DNA from 2 places in the Paraburkholderia pallida genome. Region 1 is predicted to be linked to the other one. Evidence: riboswitches for the same ligand, from Rfam matches in the RefSeq annotation. Region 1 holds a riboswitch; the other holds the start of a gene.
The links. A riboswitch is a leader RNA that binds a small molecule or an ion and turns the genes downstream of it on or off. The one in region 1 is predicted to bind glycine.
Positions count from the first base shown of each region.

Region 2: it holds a riboswitch for glycine, as region 1 does, so the genes downstream of both, gcvT (glycine cleavage system aminomethyltransferase GcvT) here and E1956_RS22635 (D-amino acid dehydrogenase) in region 1, are expected to answer to the same signal.

Region 1 covers NZ_CP038149.1:1,673,738-1,680,787, reverse strand. The annotation lists gene E1956_RS22655 (amidase family protein) at 1-818, shown strand, start outside; gene E1956_RS22650 (DUF3311 domain-containing protein) at 823-1,032, shown strand; gene E1956_RS22645 (sodium:solute symporter family protein) at 1,051-2,442, shown strand; gene E1956_RS22640 (beta-keto acid cleavage family enzyme) at 2,685-3,743, shown strand; glycine riboswitch at 4,007-4,118, shown strand; gene E1956_RS22635 (D-amino acid dehydrogenase) at 4,161-5,414, shown strand; gene E1956_RS22630 (LysR family transcriptional regulator) at 5,433-6,383, opposite strand; gene speB (agmatinase) at 6,559-7,050, shown strand, end outside.
Region 2 covers NZ_CP038148.1:735,067-742,116, forward strand. The annotation lists gene gcvP (aminomethyl-transferring glycine dehydrogenase) at 1-695, opposite strand, end outside; gene gcvH (glycine cleavage system protein GcvH) at 775-1,155, opposite strand; gene gcvT (glycine cleavage system aminomethyltransferase GcvT) at 1,226-2,344, opposite strand; glycine riboswitch at 2,434-2,574, opposite strand; glycine riboswitch at 2,623-2,736, opposite strand; gene E1956_RS03245 (hypothetical protein) at 2,836-3,201, opposite strand; gene E1956_RS03250 (oxidoreductase) at 3,457-4,506, opposite strand; gene E1956_RS03255 (UvrD-helicase domain-containing protein) at 4,972-7,050, shown strand, end outside.

The sequences.
Region 1 (7,050 bases):
CTTCGGTGCAGGGGCCGCTCGCGCGCACGGTGGGCGACCTGCGCCTCGCGCTCGCGGCCATGGAGGGCGGCGATACGCGCGACGCCTGGTGGATGCCGGTAGCACCGACACCACTCGATGCATCGAACGCACCGAAGGGCGCCCTGGCGCCGTTTCCCACGCGGGTGGCGGTGTGCGCGCAACTGCCGGGCATTCCCACCGACCCGGTGGTGATCGCAGCGGTCCAGCAGGCCGCGCGCTGGCTCGAGGAAGCCGGCTGCGTCGTGGAGGAGGTGGTGCCGCCGCGCTTTGACGAAGCCTCAGAGCTGTGGTTGAAGCTCGTGACCAACGAGGCGCTCACCGGACTCGACAAGACCATTGAGGACTGCGGCGACCGCGCCATCCGCACGGCGTTCGGCAGCCAGCGCCGCATCGCGCCGACGCTCGACCTGGCCGGCTACATGGACGGCCTCTCGCAACGCACGGGCCTGTTGCGCGAATGGCAAGCCTTCTTCGCGCGCTATCCGCTGCTGCTGATGCCGGTGTCGTGCCAGCGTCCGTTCGCTATCGACGCCGACCAGCACGGCGACGACGCGATGCGCCGCATCCTGCAGGCGCAGGGCCCGCTGCTTGCGACAGCGGTGCTCGGTTTGCCGGGCTTGAGCGTGCCGCTCAGTGTGGCGGCATCCTCCGGCACTACCATGCCTTCGGGTGTGCAACTCGTAGCGGGCCGCTATGGCGAAGCGCTGTGCCTCGCCGCGGGAGAAGCCATCGAGGCGCGTGCGGGCGTCTTCACGCCGATCGATCCACTTGCCGCTGCTGTGCGCAGCATGGGGTGAGCCGATGCTAAGGGTTCTGATCGGGCTTGGATTGCCCTATGCCGGCGTGCTGGGGCTGCTGCCCTGGATCGCTTCCGCCGACGTCTACGTGCTGGGCGTACCGCTCGTGTACGCCTGGATGTTTCTGTGGTTCGTACTGACCTCGGCGTGTCTCTTCGTCTGCTGGCACGGCTTCGACAAGCACGCCGCCGACGCCACGCAGGACGATCTCTGATTGCAAGGGAGCACGCGCATGTCAACCGTAGTCTTCGCCGGCTTTATGCTGGCTTCGTTCGCACTTGCGTTGCTCTCGCGTCGCGGCGTGGGCACGCAGAGCGTGCAGGATTTTTTCGTCGCGTCGCGCCAGTTCGGCAGCGTGCTGGTCTTTTTTCTCGCTGCGGGAGAGATCTACAGCGTCGCCACGATGGTGGGCTTCGCGGGCGGCATCTACGCGAAGGGGCCGACCTACGGTGTCTGGTTTCTCGGCTATATTCTGCTTGCCTATCCGCTCGGCTATTTTCTCGGGCCGCGCATCTGGGAGGCGGGCAGGCGCTTCAATGCGATCACGCTGCCCGACCTGTTCAGGGGCCACTTTCAGGACCGCACGATCGAGCGCGTGGTCGCGCTCACGTCGATCCTGTTCCTGTTGCCGATGGCGCAACTCCAGTTCACTGGGCTTGCTGCCGCCTTACGCGGGCTGGGCTGGCAGTTCGAGACGCTGCATCTGGTCATCATCGCGGCGGCGCTCGCGCTCGTCTATATCATGATCGCCGGTATCCGCTCCTCGGCCTACGTCGCCGTGCTCAAGGACACGCTCATGGTCCTCGCGATCGTTGCCACCGGGGTTGCCGTGGCGCAGCGTGTAGGCGTGACGACGGTGTTCCACGAAGCCGGGCTGCAGGTGAGCAACCGCATGGATTCCACGCAACTGCGCTTTGCCATGAGCACGATTCTGTTCCAGTCGCTCGGCTTTCTCGCCATGCCATTCGGTGCGCAGATGTTCTTCACCGCGAAGAGCGCTAACACGATCCGGCGCAGCCAGATCGCCATGCCCCTGTATATGCTGATGTATCCGTTTCTCGTGATCGCGTCGTACTATGCGCTCAGCCAGCACTACAGCCTGAACTCGGCGAACGAGGCGTTCTTCGTGGCGGCCAACGACCTTCTGCCGCCATGGCTGCTCGGGCTCGTGGCGGCCGCCGCCGTGCTCTCCGCGCTGCTGGTGCTCACCGGCATGTGCCTCGCCATCGGGCCCATCGTCAGCCGCAATTTGCTGCCGGGCGTGGGCGGAGCGCAACAAAAGGCGGCCGCGAAGATCGTCATCGTGATCTATCTGGCCGTGTCGATCGTCATGACCAGCGCGACGCCGACATTGATGCTCACGCTCATCAACACGACCTATTACGGCGTCGGGCAATTCTTTCCGGGGCTAATTGCCGTGCTGTTCTCGATGCGCATCCGGCCCGCCGCGGTGACGGCCGGCATTCTCGCGGGAGATGGCCTGGCGCTCGCGTTCTACCTGGGCCGCTACGATCTCGGCGGCTTCAATCCTGGCTTGCTGTGCCTGGTAGTCAACTGCATGGTGATCGCGGTGCTCGAGTACGTGTTGCGGGCCACGCGGGCGAGTGGGGCGGTGCGGTCCTGAAGGCTTGACGAGGAGGCGCCGATATTCGGGCGCGCCATCGCGCGCCACCCCGCATCGCGCCGCGTCGATCAGTGACGGTGTTGCCGGCGCCTGTCATGGATAGTCAATCGACTGGCGCGCATGATCAAGCGGGGAATGGGCCCAAACCGGACAATGGCACGCATCACTATCGGGCGGCGCGCTGGACTCGCCAACGCGCTCGCCTGCGGATGCGACAGCCGCTTTCCCCCCGGAGACCCCGCATGAATTTTCTCGACGGCCACCTCTTTCCCGAGAATCAACAGCCCTTGATCATTACCGCGGCGCCTTACGCGCCAGGCTGGTTGCCCTCGGACTTTCCCGAGGACATTCCGGTCACCATGGATGAGCAGATCCAGAAAGCGGTGGACTGCTACAACGCGGGCGCCACGGTGCTGCATCTCCATGTGCGCGAACTCGATGGCAAGGGCAGCAAGCGTCTGTCGAAGTTCAACGAACTGATTGCCGGCGTGCGCAAGGCGGTGCCGGAGATGATCATCCAGGTGGGCGGCTCGATCTCGTTTGCGCCCGAAAACGAAGGGCAAGCGGCGAAGTGGCTCTCCGACGACACCCGCCACATGCTGGCCGAGCTCGAACCCACGCCGGACCAGGTCACGGTGACGGTCAATACTTCGCAGATGAATGTCACCGATCAGGCGGAAGACGCCGACTTCAAGGGCACCTCGCGCGAGAACCCGACGCTCTTTAACGCGTACAAGGAAATGACCGTGCCCGCACAGCCGGGCTGGGTCGAGGAGCACGTGCGCCGGCTGACGGCCAGGGGCATCCAGAGCGCGTTCCAGTGCTACAACCTCAACAGCTTCGAGTCGGTGGAGCGGCTGATGCGCCGCGGCTTCTACAAGGGCCCGCTGGTCATGAACTGGGTGGCGATCGCCGGCGGCATGGATACGCCGAACATCTACAGCCTCGGCAACTTCATCCGCGCGGTGCCCGACGGCGCGGTGGTCACGGTGGAGAGCAATGTGCGCAATGTACTGCCCGTGAACATGATGGGGATTGCGATGGGCCTGCACGTGCGTTGCGGCACGGAAGACTGCCTCTGGAACCAGAAGCGCACCGAAAAGATGAGCACCGTGAAGCAGATCGAGCAACTCGTGCGCATCTCGCGCGAATTCGGCCGCGATATCGCGACGGCGAAGGAGGCGCGCGAGATCAGCAAGATCGGTGTGTTCTACGACACGGTGGAGGAATCGCTGCACGCGAACGGCTTCGCACCGAACCGCAACGGCGGCACGCAAGGCTTCCTGCGCAAGACGGCTTGAGGCAGCGCCCGCGCGGTCCGGCTTTCATGCCGCGCCGGTATCACCTGTGCTTGCGGGGCGGCGCTTCGTGAGCGACGAGGGCCAGGGCCAAGCGTACGCGCAATCCTTCGCGAGGAAAAAAAATCGCTTGCAGCGGCAATAATGGCCCGCTATCTTTGCACTGTTCGATGAACTGCAGCGGGAGAGACTGTCACTGCGAAAGCATTTGACGGCGCCGACGGAGCAACCGCCCCGGAAACTCTCAGGCACAAGGACCCTGCAGCGAGAACACATCTGGAGAGCGGCGCGCAGGCGCCCACCGAAGGAGATTTCCGCCCGGCGTGCTGGATGCCGGCGCGGGAAGAAACTCTCAGGTACATGGACAGATGGGGCACGGTTGTCGGAAACGACAGTGCTCAATCTAATCTGGACCATGTCATGTCACGAATCGCCATCATTGGCGCCGGGATCACCGGCGTCACGACCGCTTACGCCCTTGCAAAGCGCGGCTTTCGCGTTACCGTGTTCGAACGCCACCGCTATAGCGCCATGGAGACGTCGTTCGCGAACGGCGGTCAGCTTTCGGCGTGCAATGCCGAAGTCTGGAACAACACCGCCACCGTCTTCAAAGGCCTGCGCTGGATGCTCACGCGCGACGCGCCGCTGCTCGTGAATCCGCTGCCCGCGTGGCACAAATATTCGTGGATGGCCGAATTTCTGCGGCAGATCCCGAACTATCGGGCCAACACGCTCGAAACGGTGCGCCTCGCAATGGCGGCCCGCGAGCACCTGTTCGAAACGGCCCGTAACGAAGGCATCGAGTTCGACCTCGAGCAGCGCGGCATCCTGCACATCTACAAGGACCGCAAGAGCTTTGACGTGGCCACGAAGGTCAACGCCGTCCTGACCGAAGGCGGCCTCGATCGCCGGCCCGTGACGCCGGCCGAGATCCGGGAGATCGAGCCGGCCCTGGAGGGCGCGTTTTTCGGTGGCTTCTTCACGCCCTCGGATTCGACCGGCGACATCCACAAGTTCACGCGCGGCCTCGCGATGGCGAGTGTGCGGCATGGCGTCGAATTCCACTACGACACGCAGATCGCCGCGATCCGGCGCGACCCGGGCGGCACGTTCACGCTCTCCACGCTGTCGCAGAACGATTCGCATGACGAAATATTCGAACGTATCGTCGTTTGTGCGGGCGTGAACAGCCGTGCATTCGCGTCGATGCTCGGCGACCACGTGAACGTGTATCCGGTGAAGGGCTATTCGATCACCGTAGGTCTCGACGACGAAAAGAGCCAGCGCGCGGCACCCTGGGTCAGCTTGCTCGACGAGAGCGCGAAGATCGTCACGAGCCGGCTCGGCGCCGACCGGTTCCGCGTGGCGGGCACGGCCGAGATCAACGGGTTCAACCGCGACATTCGCGCGGACCGTATCGCGCCGCTGGTCGAATGGACCCGCCGTCTGTTCCCGCAGGTCGACACGTCGCGCGTGATTCCGTGGGCGGGCCTGCGGCCCATGTTGCCGAGCATGCTGCCGAAGGTCGGCAGGGGGCGCATGCCGGGCGTGTTCTACAACACGGGGCACGGACATCTGGGCTGGACCTTGTCGGCCGCAACGGCGGAGAACGTCGCCGCGCTGATCGAGGGCATGGCCGGCACGGCTCAGGGCGTTCGCCTCGCGGCAGCCTGAGCGCGCGGCGCGCCGCGGCTACTTGCGGCGCGCGGGTTTTGTTGCGTCTCCGTGCCGGCCCGCGCGGTCATTCAGCCAGACCTCCTGCAGGTCGATCATGAACGCCTGCAGGATGGACGGCACGGCGGAGGCCCGGCGCGTCACCGCGCAAAAGGGTGACTGCATGCCGAACTGCTCGGGGCCGATGCGCCGCATGTCGTCGCGTTCCACCCAGCGCGCCGCATAGTGGTTGGGCAGGAATCCGATATATGCGCCGGAAAGAATCAGGATCGCCTGCGCTTCGACGTTGTCGACCGTCGCGGCGGCCTTGCTCGCGCTGAGCATCTTCAGATCGTGCTGCTGCAGGTAGCCGCGCGCCGCGATGCGGCTCGCAGCGATGGCTTCGATCTGAACGCCACCTTCCCCCGCCCCCGCAAACAGGGGGTTCCCCTTGCCGCAATAGAGCCCATCGGGTTCTTGATAGAGCTCGGTATAGGTGAGGCCCGGCACGTGGATCGGGAAGTGCCCGATCGCAACATGAAGCCTGCCGTCGAGCACGCGCTCCTCGAGCTCCGCCGGCGTGCCGATGTAGACGTCGACATGCACGTCTTCGCCGCGCGAAACGAACTTCTGCAAGGCCCGCGGCAGCGGCGAAGCGGTGTCCGTCACCGTGTTGTCGATGATGCCCAGATAGAGTCGGCCCGCGATATGCTGCTTCAGCGCGTCCGTGTCCATGCAGAACGCCTCTACGGCAACCTGCAGGCGCTGGGCCGCCTCGTACGTTGCGAGGCCGTGCTCGGTCAGGCGGAAGCCGCCGCGGCCGCGCTCGCACAGCTTGAGGCCGAGGCGCGTCTCGAGCGTGGTCATCTGCTCGCTGATGGTCGACTGGCTCACGTTCAGCGTTGCCTGGGCCGCTGAAAAGCCGCCGCATCGCACGACATGCATGAAAACCCTGAGTAGCTTGAGATCCACGTCCTGCAGTTGCGTCATTGCCCGCGTTCTCCATGATCGCTTGCTTCGGAAATTCCGATATGAATATCTGAACCCCGGGATTTTTGGTCAAAAATAATACCCACATAGTGTCTCAAAGCGGCGGCCCGATAAAAACCGGGTCGTTCACCGATTCCTGACTGGATGACCCAGCGGATCACACACGGAGACACTCATGCCGGGCAACACATACGAAAGCGGGCGGCTGGATTTGCCGTTCGTGGGCCATTGCACGTTCGCGAAATCGCCGGTCTGCCTCGACTGGGATCGCATCGACGCCGATGTGGCGATCCTCGGCGCGCCCAACGACATGGGCACGCAATGGCGCTCGGGGGCGCGCTTCGGGCCGCGCAGCATCCGCGAAGCGTCCACGCTGTTTTCGTTCGGCCACGCGGGAGCCTACGATCACGAAGACGACGCGCTCTATCTGACGCGCGACCAGGTGCGCATGGTGGACGTGGGCGACGCCGACATCGTCCACACCGACATGGCGGCGAGCAACGCCAACATCGAAAGCGCGGTGCGCAAGATTCTCGCGAATGGAGCGATGCCCGTGACGCTCGGCGGCGATCATTCGATTCACGCCCCGGTGATCCAGGCGTTCGAGGGCCATGGCCCGATTCACATCGTGCACTTCGACGCGCATCTGGATTTCGTCGACGAACGC
Region 2 (7,050 bases), on a different contig from region 1:
AGCAGCACGCCGAACGCGCCTGCGTTGGCGGCTTCAGCGGCGGGGCCGACCTTCACCTCGATGCCGATCGGCTTCGCGCGCGTCTTCACGACTTCGAGCGTTTGCGGCAGCACGTCGTCGGCGACGAAGAACACGTTCGACTTCGACTTGCCCACGCGCTGCACGAGCGTCATCGCTTCGGCGGCGGCGGTGGCCTCGTCGAGCAGCGACGCGTTTGAGATCGCGAGACCCGTCAGGTCGACGATCATCTGCTGGAAGTTGAGCAGGGCTTCGAGGCGGCCCTGCGAGATTTCCGGCTGGTACGGTGTGTAGGCCGTGTACCAGGCCGGGTTTTCGAGCACGTTGCGCAGGATCACGGCCGGCGTGTGCGTGTCGTAGTAGCCCTGCCCGATGTAGGAGCGGAACACCTGGTTCTTGTCTGCGAGCGCGCGCAGCGCGGCGATCGCTTCGGCTTCCGAGCGCGGCTCGCCGAAGGGGCCGAGCGGCAGCGCGTCCTTGCGGCGGATCGCGGCCGGAATGACCGCGTCGATCAGCGCGGCGCGCGAGGCGAAGCCGAGCGTGTCGAGCATCGCCTGCTGGTCGGCCGGGTCGGGCCCGATGTGGCGGGCGGCGAAGGCGTCGTGCGCTTCGAGTGCGGCGAGCGAAAGGGCCGAGAGCGGCGTGTTCATCAGACGATCCGGGTGTTCGAGCTTCATAGGGTTTCCTGCGGGCGCGGGCGGCGTGGGCAATGCGCGCGCCGCCGCGCCGTCTGGTTAAGGCGACTTCGCCTGCGTGTTAAGCGCCGATGGCCTTTTCGTAGGCGGCGGCGTCGATCAGCGCGTCGAGCTTGGCGTCGGCGGCCGGCTTGATCTTGAAGAGCCACGACTCGTACGGCGCGCCGTTCACCTGATCCGGCGTGTCGACGAGCGCGGTGTTCGATTCGACGATCTCGCCCGCGACCGGTGCGTAGATGTCCGAGGCGGCCTTGACCGACTCGATCACGGCAACGGCGTCGCCGGCGGCGACGGCGCGGCCCGCATCAGGCAGCTCGAGGAAGACGATGTCGCCGAGCGCTTCTTGTGCGTGGTCCGTGATGCCGATGGTCAGCGTGCCGTCGGCTTCGGTGCGGATCCATTCGTGCGATTCGGTGTATTTCAGATCGGCCGGGATGCTCATGGGTTGCTCCAGTGCGTGGTTCGTTATGACTTGAAAGAGGGGGGGCGTGCGCGGCTCGAATCCTTGCGGATCAGGCGACGAGCACCTTGCCGTTGCGCACGAAGGGCAGTTTTACCACGCTTGCAGGCAGGGCCTTGTCACGGATCTGCACCTGCACGACGTCGCCCGGCTGCACGCCCTGGGGCACGCGCGCAAAGGCGATCGATTCCTGCATCGTCGGCGAGAACGTGCCGCTCGTGATTTCGCCTTCACCGTGCGGCGTGAGCACCTTCTGGTGCGCGCGCAGCACGCCGCCGGCCTTGCCGTTTTCCTTCTGCAGAATCAGGCCGACGAAGGCCATGCGCGAGCCGTTTGCCTCGAGCACGGGGCGGCCGACGAACTCGCGCGGCTCCTTCATGTCGACGGTCCAGGCGAGGCCCGCGTCGAGCGGCGAGACGCTGTCGTCCATGTCCTGGCCGTAGAGGTTCATGCCCGCTTCGAGGCGCAGCGTGTCGCGCGCGCCGAGACCGCAGGGCTTCACGCCCTGGCGCTGCAGGGCGTCCCAGAATTCGCAGACGGCAGCGGCGGGCAGCACGATTTCGAAGCCGTCTTCGCCGGTGTAGCCCGTGCGCGCGACCATCAGCTCGCCGAACGGCGACGCTTCGATCTTCGCGGCGTTAAAGGGTTTGAGGAGTTCGGTGGCGCTGCGCGAGGAGGGCGCGACTTGCCAGACCTTTTCGCGCGCGCTCGGACCCTGCACGGCGACGATTGCGAGATCGCGGCGCGGAGTGATGGTGAGGCCAAAGCCGCCTTCGGCGTTGAGCTTCTCGAACCAGGCGATGTCTTTTTCGGCGGTGCCCGCGTTGACCACGGTGCGGAATTCGTCGTCGGCGAAGTAGTAGACGATCAGGTCGTCGATCACGCCGCCTTCGGGGTTCAGCATGCACGAGTAGAGCGCCTTGCCCGGCGTCGTGAGCTTGGCGACGTTGTTGGCGAGCGCGCGGGAGAAGAACTCGCGCGCCTTCGCGCCCGAGAAGTCGACCACGCACATGTGCGAGACGTCGAACATGCCGGCGTCGGTCCGCACCGCGCGATGCTCGTCGATCTGCGAGCCGTAGTTGACGGGCATGTCCCAGCCGCCGAAGTCGACCATGCGGGCATTGAGCGCGCGGTGCGAGTCGTTCAGCGGGGTGCGTTTGAGTTCGGTCATGGGGCCTCAGGCGGTCGCGAAAAATCGCGCGAAAACGAAAAAGGCCATGCAGGAAACGCCACAGGCACTATGCCTGGGGTCGGTTCTTGCATGGCCCCTCTGTCCTCGATACCTGAGAGATTGCGCCGTGTTGAATGCTGCTGGATGGCGCGCGCCCCTTCGGTGGGCAGCCTGAACGCCCGGGGCTCATTTGCCCAGCCGTTCTACTGCCGCTCTCCAGAGTTTCGGACTCGAAAGTCACACGCGGCGCACAGGCGCGCGCGAGCGATTCGGAGGTCCGGCGCGCACGGTCCTTTTGCCTGAGAGTTTGTGGGTTGCCCCTTCGGCGGCGCCGCGTTGCACCTGCCTGGTGGCGGGGTGCGACAAACGGCGCGCTCTCCCGGCGCGCGCAGCGATTGTGCGCGACGCTTGGCGGGTGTGTCAATGCGGAAAAAAACGGGGGCGGGGTGGCTCCCGGGATTGCCGACGGGGTTGCCGCCGGGGTTGCCGCTTTACTCGCCGATGGCGCGCGCCGCCGTGTCGAGCTCCTGGTTCAGCACGTGCTGCTCGTCGCCGGAGATGCCGCCGCCGTGCTGGGCCGCCATGTCGTGCGCTTCGCCGCGGATCGTGTCGAGGCGGTGATGGAACGCGGCGCCCTGGGGCGGCGGGTAGTAGCCCTGATTCACGCGCATGTCGATGCGGCGGCTCAGATTGTCGATGCGGCCGTCGACCTCGTGCAGGCGGTCCACCGCCACTTCATGCGGATTCGGGCCGGGGTTCACAACCACGGGACGCGGCGGCGGGGGCGGGTTGACCACGCAAGCGGCGAGCGTCGAGACGAGCGCGCCGACGGCGGCGTAGCGGATGGCACGGTTCAAACGGGTCATTGAGACTCTCCTTTTGGTCGCAGCTTTTAGTCGTTGTTGCTCGGTTTTTTTGCGTTGTATGTCGGCAAACGTGCCGCGCGCGCCACCCGATGACCGCGGCGCTGCATGCACTTGTAACGATTTGTTCACACCTTTCAATTGCGTCGGGCAAATGCAAGGTGCATGGGGTGCCGGCACGCGGGCGCTGAACGCCGGGCGAAGCGCCCGCGACCGCGCCAACGCGCGGTTTTGCGCGCGGGTCCGTTATCAAGCCGTGGGCGTGAACGCGATCGTGCGGCCTTCGGCGGCGCTCTGCGTGGCGATCTCGATGATCCTCATCACGTCGACGGCGTCCTGCGGGCTCACCGGGAAAGGCTCGCCATCGCGGATCGCGGCGGCGAGCGCGCGATAGAGATCCGCGTAATTGCCGGCGGCGTTGGGCACTTCGAGTTCGGTTTCCGTGCCGTCATCAGCCAGCATGTGCAGGCGGCCCGGCTCGTTGCCGTCGCCGAAACCGGGCTGGCCCGGGCGCAACCCCGCCTTGAGCTGATCTTCCTGCGTATCGAGCCCGTTCTTCAGATAGCTGCCGCGCGTGCCATGGATGACGAAGCGCGGCGCGAACGCGGCCAGTGCGCTTGCATGCAGCACGGCGTCGTGGCCCGGGTAGCGCAGCACGAGGTGCACGTAGTCGGGCGCGGTGGCGTGGTCGCGGCGCGTGTGGACGAACGCCGTGACCGACTCGGGCGCGCCGAAGAGCGCGAGCGTCTGGTCGATCAGATGTGGCCCGAGGTCATAGAGCAGGCCGCCGCCGCGTGTCGCGTCCTCGCGCCAGCGCTGGCGCACCTGCGGACGGAAGCGGTCGAAATGCGATTCGTAGTGCGTGACGCGGCCGAGCTCGCCGTTCGCGAGCAAATCGCGCACGGTGAGGAAATCGCCGTCCCAGCGGCGGTTGTGGAACGGCGCGAACACGAGGCCGCGCTGCTTCGCAATGGCGGCGAGCGTGCTTGCTTCCTCGGCGGTGAGCGTGACCGGCTTGTCGACCAGCACGTGCTTGCCGCGCTCCAGCGTGCGGCGCGCGAGCTCGTAGTGCGTGTCGTTGGGCGTGGCGATCACCACGCATTCGATGGCGTCGAGCGAGAGCAGGGCGTCGAGGTCGGGGACGATCGCGGCATCGGGATAGTCGGCCTGTGCGCGCTCGGCCTGGCTCGTCGCGATGGCGGCAAGCGTGGCCGCGCCGCTATGGGCGATCACGGGTGCGTGGAAGGTCTGGCCGGCGAAGCCATAGCCCATCAGGCCGATTTGCAGCGGTGCAGTCATGAAGCGCGTCCTCTTTCCAGCAATGAGGCGGCGCGGCGCGAGCCGTCGCCGCGGGTGGCGGGAGCCCGCCAAGGGGGCCTGCCATTGTGGCACGCGTGGCTGGCGCGTTGCACGGGCCAGGCGTGGCGAAAGTCTGGGGACGGATGGCGTGGGCGCAGGCGTGATGCGGCGGGCCGCCGTGGTTCAGTGCCGTGTGAGTGGGGCGAGTCGGTGGATGACGTCGGGGCCGCATCGGCGCGCAGCCGCCTCGTGTTAACATCGCAGCTCTCGCGTGAGAGGCCGCCGCGTTGTTACGCGCGCCTCGCGCCATGCGGTTTGCCGTGCTTCGCGCGCTCTCGTGCGCGGGCGCCGCGCCACGCAAGGATGAGCGCCCCCGGCCGGCCGCCTCCAGCTCGGCCCCCCGGCTGGGCGCCCCGCGCGCACGCCTCCCAGCTACACCACCCGTTTTTCTCCAATCCAGCAACGATGTCCGCAGGCCTGAATCCCGCCCAAAGCGAAGCGGTGCGCTACCTCGACGGTCCCTGTCTCGTGCTCGCCGGCGCGGGCAGCGGCAAGACGCGTGTGATCACGCAGAAGATCGCGCACCTGATCGAAGCGAAAGGCTTCGAGCCGCGCCATATCGCGGCCGTCACCTTCACCAACAAGGCCGCCGCCGAAATGCGCGAGCGCGTGGGCAAGCTGCTCGAAGGCAAGACGCTCACCACGCCCGGCAAGGAAGGCCGCAAGGTGCCGACCAACCAGCTCACGGTCTGCACGTTCCACTCGCTGGGCGTGCAGATCCTGCGCCAGGAAGCCGAGCACCTGGGCTTGAAGCCCCAGTTCTCGATCATGGACTCCGACGACTGCTTCGCCATGATCCAGGAGCAGGTGGGCTCGACCGACAAGGGCTTCATCCGCAAGATCCAGTCGATCATCTCGCTCTGGAAGAACGGCCTCGTGATGCCCGAAGAGGCGCTCGCGACCGCTTCGAACGAGGACGAGCATCAGGCCGCGATCGTCTACCGCAACTACATGGCGACGCTGCACGCCTATCAGGCGGTGGACTTCGACGACCTGATCCGCCTGCCCGCCGAGCTGTTCGCGAAGAACGAGCCCGTGCGCGAGCGCTGGCAGAACAAGCTGCGCTACCTGCTGGTCGACGAGTACCAGGACACCAACACCTGCCAGTACGAGCTGCTCAAGCTGCTGGCGGGCCCGCGCGCCGCGTTCACGGCCGTGGGCGACGACGACCAGGCCATCTACGGCTGGCGCGGCGCCACGATCGAAAATCTCGCGCAGCTCGGCAAGGACTATCCGAAGCTGCATGTGATCAAGCTCGAGCAGAACTACCGCTCGACGGTGCGCATCCTCACGGCGGCGAACAACGTCATCGCCAACAACCCGAAGCTCTTCGAGAAGAAGCTCTGGTCCGAGCACGGCATGGGCGACACCATCACCGTCACGCCCTGCAACGACGAAGAGCACGAGGCCGAGTCGGTGGTGTTCCGCCTCTCCTCGCACAAGTTCGAGCGTCGCGCGCAGTTCCGCGATTACGCGATTCTTTATCGCGGCAACTTCCAGGCGCGCATCTTCGAGCAGGTGCTGCGCCGCGAGCGCATTCCCTATGTACTCTCGGGCGGCCAGTCGTTCTTCGACAAGGCCGAGATCAAGGACATCTGCGCGTACCTGCGCCTGATCGCCAACCACGACGATGATCCCGCGTTCATCCGCGCGATCACCACGCCGCGCCGCGGGGTGGGCAATACCACGCTCGAAGCGCTTGGCTCGTTCGCGGGGCAGGCGAAGGTTTCGCTGTTCGAAGCGGTTTATATGGGCGGCATTGAGGCACGGCTCTCGGCGCGCCAGGTCGAGCCGATGCGCGTGTTCTGCGACTTCATGCAGCGGCTCGCCGAGCGCGCACACAAGGACCCGGCAACGGTCGTCCTCGACGACCTCATGGAAGCGATCCACTACGAGGCGTATCTGTACGACGCCTTCGACGAGCGCCAGGCGCAGTCGAAGTGGCAGAACGTGCTGGAGTTCCTCGAATGGCTCAAGCGCAAGGGGACGAAGCCTGAACAGGAAATCGGCGAAGACAGCGAAGCCACCGGCTACGACAACGCCGACGGCCTCGCCGACACCGGCAAGAACCTGATGGGCCTGATCCAGACGGTCGCGCTGATGTCGATGCTCGAAGGCAAGGACGAAGACCCGGACGCGGTGCGCCTTTCGACCGTGCACGCCTCGAAGGGCCTCGAGTATCCGCACGTGTTCCTGGTGGGCGTGGAGGAGGGGATCATGCCCCACCGCGGCGGCTCGGAAGACGACGTGATCGACGACGCGCGCATCGAGGAAGAGCGCCGGCTCATGTACGTGGCGATCACGCGCGCACAGCGCAGCCTGCATCTGAACTGGTGCAAGAAGCGCAAGCGGGCGCGCGAGACGGTGGTGTGCGAGGCGTCGCGCTTCATCCCCGAGATGGGACTGGACGATGCGCCGCCGCCGACGCCCGAAGAAGCGCCGATGTCGCCGAAGGACCGTCTCGCGAGCCTGAAGGCGTTGCTG